Regions from separate parts of the Desulfovibrio subterraneus genome, predicted to be linked through region 3. Evidence: predicted binding sites of a transcription regulator. Region 3 holds the regulator's gene; each other region holds the start of a gene.
The links. Region 3 encodes sigma-54, which starts transcription at its own class of promoters, with help from an activator protein. Its sites were predicted from a motif close to CTGGCACGGNNNNTGCTT; they were not measured.
Positions count from the first base shown of each region.

Region 1 (4,196 bases), on a different contig from region 3:
GTGCAACGGGTTTCACGGGCGGAAGACGGACTTGCACGTCTGCGGACAGAGCGCTTCGACCTCATCCTCACAGACGTGAAGCTGCCCGGCATGTCCGGTCTTGAATCCATCCCCCACCTGAAGCAGATGGCGCCTGAGAGCGACATCATCGTCATGACGGCTTTTTCTACCAAGGAAATGGCCGTGGAAGCCGTGCGTCAGGGGGCGTATGACTTTTTCTCCAAGCCGTTCAGCCTGAGCGAACTGGAGATAGTGGTCCGCCGCTGCATGGAAAAACGGCAGTTGCAGAAAAAACTGGCCCAGTTGCGTTCCAACCTGCTGAGCAGCGGTCCCGCAGGGTGCATTGTCGGCGAAAGCACCGCCATACGCATGGTCAAGGAACGCATCGAACGCATTGCCCCGCTGGAAACAACCGTCCTTATTCTCGGGGAATCCGGCACCGGCAAGGAGCTGGTTTCCGACACCGTGCACGCTCTCTCGCCCCGCGCAGGCAACCCCTTCATACGCGTAAACTGCGCCGCCATTCCCGAAAACCTGTTTGAAAACGAACTCTTCGGCCACGAAAAGGGTGCCTTTACCGGTGCTGCCCAGTCGCAGGCGGGCAAATTCGAACTGGCGGACAAGGGTACCATCCTGCTGGATGAAATCGGCGACATGCCGCTCTCCATCCAGCCCAAGCTGCTGCGCGTGGTGGAACAGAAGCAGGTGGAACGCCTTGGCGGACGCAAACCCGTCTCGCTGGATGTACGCATCATCGCTGCCACCAACCAGCACCTTGAAGAACTCATGCGGGAAAAGCGTTTCCGTGAAGACCTCTACTATCGCCTGAACGTGGCCGTCATCCAGCTGCCTGCCCTGCGCAAGCGCAAAGAAGATATCCCCCTTCTCGCCCGTCACTTCCTCAACCGTATCCGCACCCAACTGGCACTGGACGTGGAAGGCTTCACCCCCGGTGCGGAAGCGGCATTGCAGGCCTATGACTGGCCGGGCAACGTGCGCCAGCTTGCCAACGTGCTGGAAGGGCTTGCCATCAGCGCCGCCCCGGGACGCATTGAAGAGCGCCACGTGCACAGAGCGCTGCGAGGTACAGGCGAACCCGCCTCTGCCCAGGATTTGCCGCAGGACGAATGGTCCCCCCACAGGTGCCTCGCATCGCTGCCTCACGGCCCCATCAACCTGAAGGACAGTATAGCCACGGTGGAGAGAAACCTGATCATCAACGCACTCCAGCGTACCCGTGGCAACCAGAAGGAAGCGGCCGCACTGCTCGCGCTGAATCCCAAAAATCTCTGGGCCAAGATGCAGAAGCACGACATCCTGTCCACCGAAATTGAAGCGCCGCTCCTGTAGATCTATTTTTTTTAGACCACTCCGACATCCCCATATCTCCCATACCGTTTTTTACACATCGTTGTCCCGCAACAACTTCCCTTGGCCTGCTAAAAGTCTAGAAAATGGCTAAAAACAGAGGCTGAACGGCTTTCTAATTAATTTAGAACTCTGTTTTTCATCTCCAAGGTCGTGCCTGCCAACACTTTCTCCCCAATCTTACAGAAAATCAGGCAGTTCCGCATTCTAACTTTCATAGAACTGGACGCCGTTACACCCCGCCTTCTCAAGCCTAGCACGTGCCTGCCCCCGAACACCTCGGGGGCCTTCTTCTTTTTATCAATATGAAAACAGCATGTTACGCACAAATTAATTCACACATGCAAACATTGGCATGCCAGTTGCCTTAAGAGGGTCGTGCAGCTTCGATAGGCAGTCGCACAAGACAAACGTCAATCCCCAAAAAAGGAGACTCCCCAATGCGTACCATCATGAATTTCATCCGTGAAGAAGAAGGCGCCACTGCTCTGGAATACGGTCTGCTGGCCGCTCTTATCGCAGGCGTTCTGGCCGGTGCAGTCACCCTGCTGGGCAACCAGATCAAGACTGTGTTCGACGATCTGACCACCAAGATGACCATCTAACAGCAGATCAGATTCGTCCGATTCCACGGAACCACATTACGCCTGATCGCAGCGTAAAGCGCTCGACGGGACCGGGAGCCCCCGACCCCGGTCCCGTCAACCTTTTAAAGCCCGACGAGGAAAATGCCATGCAAGCTTACCTGAACCTTCTTCTCGCAGCCGTATTGCTCATCGCAACGGTCACAGACCTGAAGGGGCAGCGCATTCCCAACTGGCTCACCTTCCCCGCCATGGCATTTGCCCTCGCCTTTCACGGCATAACCCAGGGTCTGGATGGTCTGGCATTCAGTCTTTCCGGCCTGACCCTCGGTTTTGGCGTGATGATCCTTCCCTATCTCTTCGGCGCAATGGGCGCCGGTGACGTCAAGCTCATGATGGCGGCCGGTGCCTTTCTCGGTTTCTCCCTCACCCTGCAGGCATTTCTGCTCACCAGCCTCGCCGGCGGTCTGTACGCCATTATCATGCTGGCAAGGCACATGGATGTTCTCAAGAAGGTCTTTGCCGCCCTGCGGGATACGGCCGTGCTCTTTTTCGTCACACGGCAGTTCGCCTATGTGCGGCAGGCCGACGACAAGCGTTTTCCGCGACTGTGTTACGGGGTGGCCATTGCAGCAGGCACTCTGGGAGCCATGGTCATCACTTGGGGTCCGGCCGGATTCATCCCGGCCCAGTGGATGTAACAGCCATACATTCCGGGGGGAATCATGCGCGCTTCAACTATCATTCCCATAGCTCTCGGGCTCGTCCTTTCGCTCGGTGCCGGTTTTCTGGTCTTCTCATGGATGCAGGGCAACCAGAAGCGTCAGGAAGTGCAGGCCCCGAAAACCATTGCAGTTGTGGTTTCCGCACAGCAGATTGCCAAGGGTACCAAGCTGACCGAAGCCCACCTCAAGCTGGCCTCCTTCCTGCCCGAAAGCGTCCCTTCAGGCACTTTTTCCGAAACGACAGCCCTTATCGGCCGCGTGGTTGCAACCCCCGTTGAACAGGGTGAAGTGCTCACGGCGGGCCGCCTGCTCGACGACACGGTGCAGTACGGCGGCGTTTCCACCCTCATCAGCCCCGGCATGCGTGCCATTGCCGTGAAGGGCAACCAGATTCTCGGCATTGCCGGTTTCATCCGCCCCGGCAACCGTGTGGACATCCTCGTAACCATTGATGACGAACGCCGCACCCACGACAAGGCCGTAACCAAGACCGTTCTTGAGAACATCCGCGTCATCGCCACAGGCACGGAGCTGGAGCAGAAGGGCGACGACAAGGAAACCTCTTCCGTCGACGTATACACCCTTGAAATGGCTCCCAAAGACACTGAAATACTCGCCCTTGCCGCCACCAGAGGCACCCTGCACTTTGCCCTGCGCAACCCCGCTGACGCTGAATCCATAACCACCAAGGGGACCGACGTGCCGGATACGCTGGCTGCTCTTTCGCCCCCCAAGCCGAAACCCAAGCCCGCCGTCAAGAAGCCCGAAACCGTGGTTGAAATCATTACCGGCACCAACCGTCAGACCATGAGGTTCGCACAATGAAACGCCTGCATTTTGCCATAGCCTGCTTCATGGTTGCCCTGACCTGCGCCGTATCCCCCGTGCAGGCCGCAGATCCCAACCCCGTGCCGATTTCTGCCCGGATCACTCCCCAGAGTGTTGAGATCGTCAAGGGCAAGTCCGAGATTATCTCTCTGCCCGTTCCCGCAGCCAGAGTTTCCATTGCTGATCCCGAAACCGCAGATATCGTGCTGCTCTCTCCCTGGCAGGTATATGTCACCGGCAAAATCCCCGGCGTAACCAGCCTTACCCTGTGGGCGCGCACCGGCGATCTGGTCGGTTTATATGATATCCGCGTCACAGCCGACATTGCCCACCTGAAGGAAATGCTCCACCGGCTGCTGCCTTCAGAATCCGATATCCGCGTTATGGGTACCGGCGACAAGATTACCCTGTCCGGCACTGTGACCAGCGCCGCCAGCCTTTCCACAGCTCTGGAAATAGCGGAAACGTATGCCCCCGAAAAAGTGACCAACCTGCTCGGCGTCGGCGGTGTGCATCAGGTCATGCTGGAAGTAAAAATAGCAGAGATGCATCGCACCGTGCTGGACCGTTTCGGCATCGACCTTGCCTATGCCTTCAAGGGCGACTTTGCCTACTCGCTGCTGAACAACCTGTTCTATCTGGACCCCACCAAGGGTGCCATTTCCATGGGGCAAAGCGCAGCCGTGGTAAA
Region 1 is NZ_BLVO01000004.1:438,825-443,020, forward strand. Features, by position in the region: gene HUV30_RS02440 (sigma-54-dependent transcriptional regulator) at 1-1,350, shown strand, start outside; gene HUV30_RS02445 (Flp family type IVb pilin) at 1,809-1,973, shown strand; gene HUV30_RS02450 (A24 family peptidase) at 2,102-2,653, shown strand; gene cpaB (Flp pilus assembly protein CpaB) at 2,678-3,502, shown strand; gene HUV30_RS02460 (type II and III secretion system protein family protein) at 3,499-4,196, shown strand, end outside.
Region 1: HUV30_RS02445 (Flp family type IVb pilin) is a predicted target of sigma-54. The motif match lies at 1,719-1,736, and genes of this name have one in related genera.

Region 2 (4,196 bases), on a different contig from region 3:
CAGATCGAAACGCTCCTCACCACTCCGACTCTGACCCAATCTCCGACCAACAAAAAAAGGCCCGCCTTACGGCGGGCCTTATCATTCTATCACGAGGGAAGCGGCAGGGATGAAGCTGCGTTGCCCTACTTGATGAAGAGCATTTCCTGATAGGTGGGCAGATTCCACAGGTCGTCTGCAACCACAACTTCAAGAGCGTCTGCGAAGGAACGTACTTCCAGCATCTTGGGCAGAACCTTTTCGCACAGGAAGGTGGCTTCGGCCTGCAGGTCGTCAAAGTGCTGTCCGAGCAGTTCTTCCAGATCGTTGGCAGCCTTCTGCAGACCGCGCAGCTTGGCGGTAAGGTCGTCCAGAGAAGTCATGACGCAGTCCTTGCCGATGGCGCGCAGGTTGGCGCAGGTTTCGGCCAGTTCATTCTGGTAGCGCACAGCACCGGGGAAGATCATGGTGCGGGCCATGCGGATAACCAGCTGCGCTTCGGTCATGACGGTCTTTACATACTGCTCAAGGTAGATGTTCTGGCGGCTGTCCAGCTCGCGCTCGGTGAACACTTCGTACTTGACGAACAGGTCCTTCACTTCCTTGCGGGCCAGCACGGGCAGGGCTTCAGGGGTGGTGCGCAGGTTTTCGAGGCCGTGCTTTTCCACTGCTTCCTTGTGCCATGCTTCGGAGTAGCCGTCGCCGTTGAAGACAACAGCTTCGTGCTTCTTCACGATATCCTGCAGCAGCTTGCTCACACACTCGTTCAGGTTGGAGAGGTCGGGCTTTACGCAATTCTCAAGAGACGTTGCGATGTAGTCCAGCGACTCGGAGAGCATGGAGTTCAGCGCTACCTGAGGACCGGCAATGGACATGTTGGAGCCCACGGCGCGGAATTCGAAGCGGTTGCCGGTGAAGGCAAAGGGGCTGGTACGGTTACGGTCGCCGGCGTCCATGGGCAGAGGCGGCAGGGTGTCTACACCCACGCGCAGGTCGCCCTTGGTCTTGGAGGACTTGGCACCGCCTTTCTTGAGCTGTTCAAAGATGTCCGTCAGCTGTTCGCCAAGGTACACGGACATGATGGCGGGCGGAGCTTCGTTGGCACCCAGACGGTGGTCGTTGCTTGCGGAAGCAACGGTTGCACGCAGCAGTGCGCCGTACTTGTGCACAGCACGGATGGCGGCAGCGCAGAACACGAGGAACTGCATGTTCTCGTGCGGGGTGTCGCCGGGATCGAACAGGCTGCCGAGGGTGGCGTTACCCACGGAGTAGTTCACGTGCTTGCCGGAGCCGTTGATGCCGGCAAAGGGCTTTTCGTGCAGCAGACAAACCATGCCGTAACGCAGAGCCACTTCCTTGAGGGTGGTCATCACCATCTGGTTGTGGTCGGTGGCAAGGTTGGACGTTTCAAAAATGGGGGCGATTTCGAACTGACCGGGAGCCACTTCGTTATGGCGGGTCTTCACAGGCACGCCAAGCTTGTAGAGTTCGCGCTCAACTTCCATCATGAAGGAAAGAACGCGGGGCGGAATGGCGCCGAAGTAGTGGTCTTCCATCTCCTGCCCCTTGGCAGAAGGGGCACCGAACAGGGTGCGGCCGCAGATCTGCAGGTCGGGACGGTTCAGAACGAAGTTGCGGTCGACGAGGAAGTATTCCTGCTCGGGTCCGCAGAAGGAAACAACGCGCTCATCAGAAGCCTTGCCGAAGAACTTGAGCACGCGCTGGGCCTGCTTGTTCAGGGCCTGCTGCGAACGCAGCAGAGGGGTCTTCTTGTCCAGTGCTTCGCCGGTCCAGGAAACGAACGCGGTGGGAATGCACAGGGTGGTGCCGTTGGGGTTTTCAAGAATGTAGGCGGGGTTGGTCACATCCCAGCAGGTGTAGCCGCGGGCTTCAAAGGTGGTGCGCAGGCCGCCGCTGGGGAAGCTGGATGCGTCAGGCTCGCCCTGAATCAGCAGCTTGCCGGAAAACTCCGCAAGAGCGCCGCCCTTGCCGTCGGGAACGAGGAAGCCGTCATGCTTCTCTGCGGTCAGGCCGGTCAGGGGGTAAAATACGTGGGTGTAGTGAGTGGCACCCTTGGAAACCGCCCAGTCCTTCATGGCGCTGGCAACGGTATCGGCAATGGAGGGGTCCATCTTGTCGCCCATGTCGATGGTACGCTTCAGAGACTTGTACACGTTCTTGGGCAGACGTTCCTTCATGACCTTGTCATTGAAGACGTTACAACCGAAGAGATCGGTAGGCTTCTCATCCATGAAGTTCAAGGGCTTGTTGGTAGCCCTGAAGTTGTTGACGGCAGTGGTGGCGTTCAGCCGAGCCTGGGATCCGCTCATGTCTACAGCTCCTTACAAGAAGTTTGATGCAACTCCCGACCACGGGGATTTTCTTTGTATGACCAGCCCAAGCGGGCTTTATCCCGCATAGCACGTACAGTGCCAGTGCATATAAAACAGGACCTTATCAGGCAGAAACGCTTGAGGCCACTCTTTTTTGAGGCTAGTTTTTACAAAATAGTTAAAAAATGAACGTCAATCAAGCTTTAGTTGATAACAATTTTGTGAAATAGACAACAAACCCCTGATGGCGCGACGTCCAATATATGACAATTTTGTAAATCCGCATCGCCTGTTATATTCCATGGGTGGAAGAGTATCAGACTCTAAAGAGTTTTGCACCCGTGACGATATGCTTTAGTGGAACATACACACCCCGCGCCGCGCGCATCTTCGCCGCGAGTTGCGCAGGGGAAAGGCAACGATACACGCGCCCGAGTCCGGCTGCCCCGCAGATCAGGCAGAGGCGAAGGCCGCGCAGGAGCTACGAACCATGAACAGCATCCAGTCAAACGGATACGGATTCGGCAACCTCTTCGAACACGAAGGGGGGCTTGGTCGCATCATGGGCAACGGGCACCTTTCTGCCTCCATTCAGGGAGGCAAAGACACGTCGGCCACGTTTGCGGCCGATGTTGTTTCCCGCATCACGCCACCCAAGCCGGAAGACCTGCAGGACCCCGCAGCCATTGAGCAGCTTCAGCAGCAGTTCGGCGACGACACCGGCGATCTTGCAGGCTCCCTGCAACGCACCGTGGAGTTCGTGCAGGAACGGTATGGCAAACACGCCGCCACCGCCGTCATGGGCATGGTATATAATAGGATAGGCAACGGTGAGGTGACGGAAGAATCACTCGGCGCAGGACTGCTCGACAGCGTGAAGTTCATTGACCGCAATTTCGGCATGGCCGAGGGCGACAATCTCATGAACTTCCTCAACGACGACCTGAATGCCGAGATGAACGACTTCTTCGACAACGGCCTTGAAGAACGCTTCTTCGCCGCAACACCGGGCATGACCTCTTTGTCGCAGTCTTTCTCCACCGCCCTTGGCAAGGTGACGGAAACTGCCGGACAGGATGCCGCCGACAATGTTCTTTCCATCCTTGAAAAAGCCATGGAAGACACCAACAACCCCGAGCAGTCCCTCAAGCTGGCGCTGGAAGAAGCCGACAAGCTTCTTGCGGAACAGGGCAACACCCCGTTTACCGCCATCCTCGCCCAGAACGTGGGACTGGGTGCCTCGGCCGTAGAGCCGCAGGTGGGTACCCTGCTCAACATCACCGTATAGTTTCACGCCATTTCGAATACAATACAAGGCCGGACAGAATCTCTGTCCGGCCTTTGTGCTTTACGTAACCTTACCCCAGACTATGCTGCATTACAAAAGGAACGCAAGACAATTCCTGCCTCGCACTTCCCCCGCAGGCACAGCACATCCGGCTACTGCATCACAGGAAACAGCACCTGCCCCAGCCGTGCGATGGATTCATTGCGTTCGGCCATGGTTGCCTTTGTTTCGGCAATATAGATGGATACAATCCAAGGGGATTTCGCGGGGGGATATACCACCGCGATGATGGAACGGGAACCGTTGCCTCCCGCGCCGGTCTTGTCGGCAATGCTCCAACCGGTTGGCAGCGACTTGCGCAACAGCGCATTTGCAACGGCGTCTCCCTTCATCCACTCCGCAAGAAGCTCTGCAGAATCCTCCGACAGAACCTTTCCGAAGAGCATGGCGTGCAAACTTGCAGCCGCTGCCGAAGGCGTGGTGGTATCCCGCAGATCTCCGGGAATACCCTCATTAATCTCCGGTTCCTTCCGGTCCATACGGGTCACACTATCGCCAAGCGACTGCATGAAGCGATTAAAAGCCGCCACCCCGCC
Region 2 is NZ_BLVO01000016.1:219,706-223,901, reverse strand. Features, by position in the region: gene HUV30_RS15400 (glutamine synthetase III family protein) at 126-2,309, opposite strand; gene HUV30_RS15395 (hypothetical protein) at 2,803-3,600, shown strand; gene bla (class A beta-lactamase) at 3,753-4,196, opposite strand, start outside.
Region 2: HUV30_RS15400 (glutamine synthetase III family protein) is a predicted target of sigma-54. The motif match lies at 2,398-2,415, and genes of this name have one in related genera.

Region 3 (4,196 bases):
CTTTATGCTGCGGCCCGCAACAAGGATAATGCGGTCGAGAGAGTCCAGCTTGCCATGAGGAATGGCAATTCCGTCTCCGATGCCCGTGGTGCCGAGGCTTTCACGTTCTTTCAAAACAGACAGAACTCGTTCCCTATCCAGAGAAGGATAAACCTCAACAACACGCTCAACGAGCTCCGCCAGCACCTCTTCCTTGGTGCTGGCGGTAAGCTCGGGCAGAATCATTTCTTTATCCAGGTAATCACCCAGTTTCATTTTTCAGCGTCCTAGATGGTAGGATCGATGAGACCGAAGTCTCCGTTTTCGCGGCGGTAGATGACATTGACGCGCTCGGTTTCCGCGTTCAGAAACACAAGGAACTCGAAATTAAGCGAGTCAAGCTGCAGTGCAGCCTCGTCAATTCCCATCGGCTTGGGCGTGAAGTGGTCGGTCCCGACGATGGTGCGCTCGCGGCCGGCAGCAGTGTCCGCATAGCTGAACACGTCTTCGCGCAGAGCCAGTTCCGCACCTCTGCGATGGTCCTTGTTCTTTTCGGAATGCTTCTTCACCTGCGAAGCAAGCTTGTCGAACACAAGGTCAACAGTGGCGTACATGTCCTCGGACTTTTCATTGGCAGACAGATTCAGACCGTCCGCAACCAGCGTCACATCAATCTTGTGACGGTAGTTATCCACGCTCATTCCAACCTGCATTTCGGACTTGCCGTGTGCAGTCAGGAACTTGCCAAGCTTTTCAAAACGACGGCGGGCATACTTCTTGAGATGGTCGGAAGGCTCGAAGTTCTTGAATGTGAATGCGATGTTCATATATGCCTCCTTGGAGTGTTCAGGAGACTGCATGTGCAGTCATGCCTCTGGCGTCTGTGGTTTGCATCCTGACCGCCCATGGCGTTGCAGGAAGCCCCCCTCCGTTAAAAAGCGGACTTCCGCTTGGACGATGAGGGGATGTCCATAGCTGTACGATACTTCGCAACGGTTCTGCGGGCAATATTCAATTGTAATTTTTCTTTGAGAATTTCACCGATTCGCTCATCACTCAGGGGACGCTTGGAATTTTCCTCGCTGATCAGCTGCTTGATGAGCGCTTTGACGCTCTCCGAGCCCACAGAACTGCCATCATCCATGCCGATGGCACTGTTAAAGAAGAACTTGAGTTCAAAAATACCATGAGGGGTTGCCACGTACTTGCTGGTGGTAATTCGGCTCACCGTGGACTCGTGCATACCGATATCGTCTGCAATGTCCTTGAGAATCAGAGGCTTTAAAGCCGTGACACCCTCTTCAAAAAATCCGCGCTGATATTTTACGATACTCTCCATAACCTTGTAGAGTGTGCGCTGCCTCTGATGCAGGCTCTTTATGAGCCAGGACGCAGAACGCATTTTCTCCTGGAAGTAGTCCTTGTCAGGTCCGGAAACCTGAGGAAGGGTATCAATAATATCACTCAGCTGAAGACTGGGCAACCCGTCGTCGTTTAAAATGATGACAAATTCGCCGTCATACTTGTGCACGAACACGTCCGGAGCCACATAATGCGGTTCACTGGTGCCGAAACTGGCACCCGGCATGGGGTCCAGCGTCTGGATAAGCTCAAGATATTCCCTGAGGTCATCCATATTGATCCGGAACTTGCGGCACAGGGGCTTATAGCGGCGTTTCTCCAGATCTTCCAGATGATCACGTACCAATTCGACAAGCACGGGGTCACGATCGTAGCCAAGCACCTCTATCTGAACGAGCAGACATTCCTGAGGAGAACGGGCGGCCACACCGACAGGGTCGAAACGCTGAACCCTGTGCAGCATCTCTTCCACCTCTTCCACCTCGGCACCGGCCATTTCAGCCATTTCCTGCACTGAAGCATGCAGATAACCGTTGGAACCTATGTTGCCGATAATGATTTCGCCGATGCCCTGCTGGCGTTCGGTCACCCGGGAAAGGGTCAATTGCCAGAAGAGGTGGCCGTCAAGTGAAGGGCGTGAAGATAAGCGGGCTTCGAAGGAAGAACCTTCTTCAGGGATTTCGGTTTCGCGGGAGGCAACTTGTTTGGTGGTGCTTGAAAAATCGCCGAGATAGTCTTCCCAGTCGGCATTGGAGGCCAGTTCCTTGTCATATCCTTCCTGAGCCTCGGATCGAAGTTCAGCCTTTTCCGTAGCATCTGCCGGAACCAGCGATTCAGGGGATTCTTCAAGAAACGGATTCTCGAGCAGTTCCTGCTGAACAGTCTCCATGAGTTCAAGACGGGACAATTGCAGCAGTTTGATTGCCTGCTGCAATTGGGGAGTCATGACCAATTGCTGAGAGAGCTTTAGTTGCTGACGGAGTTCAAGTGCCATACGTGATGCTATCCGGAGAAGTTACCCCGCGCAGGAACCTGCGGCAGGTAAGATCGGTTTGCGTTATGAAAAGCCACCCCTATCAAGAAGCATTCCAAAATTTCTATATACGAGTCCTTTTTGCCATACAAGCAAGAACCATGCAACAAAGAAAAGCCCGAAAATCGGGCTTTTGCGGCATAGAAGAATCTCTTCTCGATATTTTTTAGAGAGTTGCCAGAGAAAAGCATCAACCTTACAAAGAGAAACCTTCTCCCAGATAGACGCGTCGCGCTTTGGGATCGTTAACAATCTGAGCCGGTGTTCCGTTGAGGATGATCTGCCCTTCGAAGACAAGGTACGCCCTGTCGCAGATATTGAGTGTTTCCCTGACGTTGTGGTCAGAAATGAGTACGCCGATACCCCTGTCGCTCAGGCCGCGGATAATGGCCTGAATATCATCCACTGCCAGCGGATCGATGCCGGCAAAGGGCTCATCAAGCAGGATAAAGCGGGGCTTGCGGATGAGGGCGCGGGCAATTTCGAGACGGCGGCGTTCACCACCGGAAAGGTGCATGGCCATGGAATCGGCAATATGCGTGATGCGAAATTCTTCGAGCAAGGTGTCGGCACGCTTGTTCTGCTGAGCCTTGGACATGTCCGTGTGCTCAAGAATGAGTTCGAGATTCTGGCGCACGGTCAGCTTGCGGAACACCGAGCTTTCCTGGGGAAGGTAGCTCAATCCCACGCGGGCGCGCTCGTGGAGCGGCCAGTCGGTGATCTCGCTGCCGTCATACTTCACGATGCCGCTTGTGGGCTTCACCATGCCGATCAGCATGTAGAAGGTTGTGGTCTTGCCGGCACCGTTGGGCCCGAGAAGTCCCACCACTTCCCCCTGCTTCATACTCAGGGAAATGCCGCGCACTACCTCTCGTTTTCCATACACCTTATGCAGTGTCTCTGCTTCAAGAAACGACATGCTGCCTACTTCTTGGTGCGCTTGGGAGCGGAGAAAAGAGCCTCTACGGGAAGAGCGGAAGAGCCGATCACTTCGCTCTTGTTTTCCTTCACGTAGAAATTGATGATATCACCCTGAATGCTGTTGGGGCCGTCCGTGAGAACCGGAGAACCTTCCATGACCAGAATGCCGGTGCCAAGATTATATGTGGCTTTCTGGCAGTTGCCGGTCTTGCCGTCGGTCATTTTCACGCGCACATCGCCCTCGGCGATGATCTTGTCGATCTGGCCGGGGTCCATGGCGGAATCATCTTCACTCTTTGTTTTTGCCTTGGCGTCGTCTGCCGTAAGCAGAATGACAATTTTCTTGGACCAGAGCTGGGCATCGGGGTGTGTCACATGCACATTCCCCTCAAAAGTAACTTTCTGCCCTGTTGCATCATAAGATAGCTTGTCGGAGGTAACCTTGATGGGAACCATTTCGCCTTCCTGCGCGGTATGCACCACTCCGGCGAAAAGCATTACGAGGCAAAAGGCCATAAGCCAGCGGCTAATGCGAAGCATCCTTGATTTCTCCTTCCGCTAAATCATCCAGGCGTTGACGGACCAGCATTTCGACTGAAACGTCCTTTTCCGCCCGAACGAGGTTTTCGTTAAGATACCAGGTCACGTTGGTTGCGTTGCCAAACAGATCCGGACCGTCAAAATGGGCAACTCCGGGCATGTTAAGAGTGTGACTGGTGCCGTTGTAGATAATCAGGTTGGTACGTATGTAGCCGCCATCGCGTTCAATTTCAACATTTTCCCACAACCGGGCAACTCTGGCCTGCTGATTGACCACTCCGCGTGCGGAACGCACCACCAGTTCCTGTTTGTCCGGCTTCAGAATATAGGTAATCACGGGGTCGGAAACCTGGACCACGCC
Region 3 is NZ_BLVO01000013.1:928,184-932,379, reverse strand. Features, by position in the region: gene HUV30_RS11020 (PTS sugar transporter subunit IIA) at 1-255, opposite strand, end outside; gene hpf (ribosome hibernation-promoting factor, HPF/YfiA family) at 267-806, opposite strand; gene rpoN (RNA polymerase factor sigma-54) at 911-2,335, opposite strand; gene lptB (LPS export ABC transporter ATP-binding protein) at 2,571-3,293, opposite strand; gene HUV30_RS11000 (LptA/OstA family protein) at 3,299-3,835, opposite strand; gene lptC (LPS export ABC transporter periplasmic protein LptC) at 3,822-4,196, opposite strand, start outside.

Region 4 (4,196 bases), on a different contig from region 3:
GCGCTGAAATAAATGGGTATCCATAGATTGTCCGCGGTGGGGGGGGATTCGTATGTTGTGCAGGGGGCGGGGTTGGGGCTGGCCCCGTGGCAGGCGGCTGCCTGCCGAAACGGTTCTGAAGCGGGGAGGGGCAGATGATGGAAATGACAAACCGCCGCCTGTGAGAGGCAGCGGTTTGTGAATAGCGTTGTCAGCGGCAGGGCCGGACGAGTTACCGTTTCATCTGAATGGCGTTCTGGATGAGCTGGTCCTGCGTGGTGATGATTTTGCTGTTGGACTGGAAGCCGCGCTGGGTCGTTATCATGGTGACGAACTCGCGGGCCATGTCCACGTTGGACTGTTCAAGCGCATTGGAGACGATAAAGCCATAGTTTTCCGTATCCGGCTTGCCTTCCTGCGCCACGTTGGATTCCTTGGTGGCGGAGAAATGGTTGTTACCTTCGCGCTTCAGGCCGAAATCGCTGTTGAACCGGAACAGGGAGATGCGGAAAAGGTCATCGCTTTCTCCGTTGCTGTACTTGCCGGTAATGATGCCGTCGCGTCCGATTTCCAGATTCATCAGGTAGCCTTCGGAGTAGCCGTCCTGCTTCATCAGCAGGGTCGAAGAGGAACCCGAATAGGCTGTGGTGGCCGAGGCTGACGTGGCTGGTGTGGTCATGCCTATAAGGTTGGCCGCATTGTTGCCGATGTCCGTTGCCTTGGTGGCGGAACCGTTCCAAGCCGCGGCTGAATCGCTGATGCCGAAATCCAGCGTGAGGGTCTGCGACGGGGCGCCGGTAAAGGTGGCGGAGAGCTGGGGAAGCCCCCCTGCTCCGATGCTTGCTGGCGTCCAGTTGCTGAGCATGGAAGGATCGCTGCCCGGAACGAATGCAGACATGTTTTCAAGCTCGTTCCCGGCACCGAAGGTCAGTGTGCCTGACATGAGCAGGCCCTTTCCTGCGCCCGAGACCGAACGGCCGTCCTGCGAAGGGGGTGCCGTGACAATGAACTCGAAATGGCGTTTGGAACCTGCATTGCTGGCCCCTTGAACCGCGTCGAAATAGACATTGAGTTCGTGCGCACCGCCGTTGGCATCATACACGCGCATGGTGGTGGAATAGGAATAGGCTCCTTCTCCAAGCGGCGGGGTCTGGGTGCCGTCCCATTTCTGGGCAAGGGCGAAGAAGGGGTTGTCCGTATCTGTGGAATTGTCGGTGGCGGAGCCGAGGTTTGTGATCAGGCGCACGGATTCCGTGGCCTGCGGGGGCATTACGATAAGGCCGTTGGCGTCTGTGGCAAGCTGTATGTCGCCTGCTGTGGAGCTTTCCGTGTCGTTGGAGAAGGCTCGCCCCTGCAGACGGAAGCCGTGCGGATCAACAAGGTAGCCGCTCTTGTCGAAGCGGAAGTTGCCCGCACGTGTGTAATGGTTCACGCCGTCTTTGGAGACGCCGAAGAAGCCGTCGCCGCCGATGCCTATGTCGGTTGTCTCATTGGCAAGGTCAAAGGCCCCCTGCTCGTGGATGGTTCGCACTTCTGCAAGGGTGACGCCCATGCCCAGCTGGGCATAGCCCACTGCGGCACCGTCCGCCCGCCCGCCGCCGTTGACCGACGCGGAAGCAACGCCCACGGATTTGAGATCCTGATAGATCGCCATCTGCTGCTTGAAGCCCAACGTGTTGACGTTGGCAAGGTTGTTACCCACAACCTGCATGCCCCTCGAAAGGGTCTTCATGCCGCCGGCGCCTGTGTATAATGCCGTAAGGCCCATGATCGACTCCTGCCGTATCTGCCGGTTCCATACCCGAAAGGAACAGACGATCCCGAAAGCGTAGGGAAAAGATTTCCTTACGGTTCTTAATAAAGCATGGGCCGTGCCAAAGATTTCTGAAAAGAGATGAAGAGAGCTGTGTTGTTCTGAACAGCCTGAAAACAGCGGCGAAAAATGAAAGGATCAGGCGGAGAGAGAAATGGGGGATTCGTTTTCTTCCTGCCGTGAGCAGGCAAGAATTGCTGCATCGCTGCCGGGATGATCGTTTCTGCGGGCAAGCAGCAGGGTGCGGGTTGCCTGTATCACGGTGGAGCGCTCTATGCCCCTGCTGCGCAGGGCCCTGAAGATGGTTTCCAGCTTTTCAAGTAAAGGAGAGTGCGCGGTTTCCATTGATTCTCCGGCTCCTTCTTTCCTGCAGGCGGAATAGACAGTTTAAAACAACCTTTTCAGGGGATTATGTCCTAATGGATGGAGGAGAGCAAGTGGTACTTGCATTTTGTGAGCAGCGCTTTGCAAAAGGAAACGCCCCGCCGGACCGTGAGGTCCAGCGGGGCAGCCATGAGGAAGGTGTGAAGGTACCTTGTCGTTGGCCTGGTTTCTGCCGATGCCGTTGTTAATTTGCAGGAGCTGCGGGAGCTGCGGGGGCAACGCCGTCAGCGTAAGGGCAATTGGGGTTGCGACCGTATCCGCGGCGGAAATCCTTGATGCCTACTTCCTTTTCAACCTGGGTTTCAAAGGCTTCGCGTTCTGCGCGCATCTTGGTGCCGATTTCCTTCATGTCCTGAACGAGCTGGGTGATGTACTTGGGGTCAACCTTGTCGTTGCCGGAAAGGGCTTCAAGTTCGGTGTGCTTGGCCCACATGTCGGTGCGCAGGGCTTCAGTCTTCTTGTAGTAGGCGTCCTGCAGGGCAATGAACTTGGTCTGCTGCTCGGGGGTAAGGTTGGCAGGCACGTAGTTGCCCATCATGCCGTGGCCCATACCGCCGCCCATGCCGCCACCCATGCCGCCGCAGTTGCTCATCATACCCTGGCCGTTACCCGGACCGTGACCACCGCCGTGGCCGCCGCCGTGCATGCCGGCGAAAGAAACAGAAGCGATGGCAAGAATTGCAAGAGCGAGGGTGGAAATCATGATGTTACGGGTTTTCATTATATTCTCCTTGTAAAATGGTAAGAAATTAACGGTTGTTGCCTTCAATCAGGAGATGCGCGTTGCCGGAACGGTTGTGCTGGCCCTGCATGGTCATGCCGTCGCGGTTGTGGCCGGACTTCATGTTGTGACGGTTCTTCATGGTGCCGTCTTCGTTCATGTTGGGGCAGCCGTTGTTCATCATCATGTGCTGGCCGGAGTTGTTCATGGTTCCGTGCTGCATGGGGCCGGCAAAGGCGGCGGTTGCGAGAGCGAGGGAAGCAAGGATGCCAAGGCCGAGAACGATGTTGGGAAGCTTCATTGTAATATCTCCTGAGGGTATATGTGTTCGTGAAATTGGTTTCACGTTACGTTTGTTCGGTCTGTTGTGTGCGTTGACTAACGGTCGTTGCCCTTAATCAGGTTATGCATGTTACCGGAACGGTTGTGCTGGCCCTGCATGTTCATGCCGTCGCGGTTGTGGCCCGGCTTCATGTCGTTACGATTCTTCATGGTGCCGTCTTCGTTCATGTTGGGGCAGCCGTTGTTCATCATCATGTGCTGGCCGGAGTTGTTCATGGTTCCGTGCTGCATGGGGCCGGCAAAGGCGGCGGTTGCGAGAGCGAGGGAAGCAAGGATGCCAAGGCCGAGAACGATGTTGGAAAACTTCATTGTGATATCTCCTGATACTTATATTGGTACGTGAAGTTGGTTCACGTTTTGCTTGTCTGGTATATAGCAATGGGTGTGCCAACAGTTGAAAGTGTTACGCATCAATTTGAAATTAAATGCAAAAATTCATAATGAAGCTTGTGAGTCCGGAGAGAAAGAAAACACACATGTGTATAATAGCTGTACAGTCCCCGAATGAGGGGTGTATAAAAAGTGAGCATGTGTATACTTTTCGACGGGAGACGGGCGGATCATGGAACTGACGACAATGAAATTACATAGAGAACAACGCCTGCCCGGGCCTTTTGCCTCTCCGTGGTTAGTTATCAGCGGGGCGGTTATTCTTGGCATTATCATAGTTGCCATGACGTTGCGGAACTTCGACCGTGACGGCACGCAGATGGCCACCATCCTGGAAGAAAAGGGAGCCTCGCTCATCAAGGCTCTGGAGGCCGGTGCGCGTACCGGCATCCGCAATCCTCAGGGGGCGGAAATGCGCATGCAGGTGCTTGTTGAGGAAATGGCTGACCAGCCTGATATCCTCTTTATCATGGTGACGGACCATACAGGCAGGGTGCTTGCGCACAGCGAGCCGGAAAAGCAGGGCGAGGTGGTGTTCTCTCCCGAGGATATGTCACAGCTCGAACC
Region 4 is NZ_BLVO01000016.1:212,028-216,223, forward strand. Features, by position in the region: gene HUV30_RS15355 (flagellar hook protein FlgE) at 212-1,747, opposite strand; gene HUV30_RS15360 (hypothetical protein) at 1,931-2,137, opposite strand; gene HUV30_RS15365 (periplasmic heavy metal sensor) at 2,361-2,897, opposite strand; gene HUV30_RS15370 (hypothetical protein) at 2,926-3,198, opposite strand; gene HUV30_RS15375 (hypothetical protein) at 3,276-3,548, opposite strand; gene HUV30_RS15380 (ATP-binding protein) at 3,817-4,196, shown strand, end outside.
Region 4: HUV30_RS15355 (flagellar hook protein FlgE) is a predicted target of sigma-54. The motif match lies at 1,840-1,857, and genes of this name have one in related genera.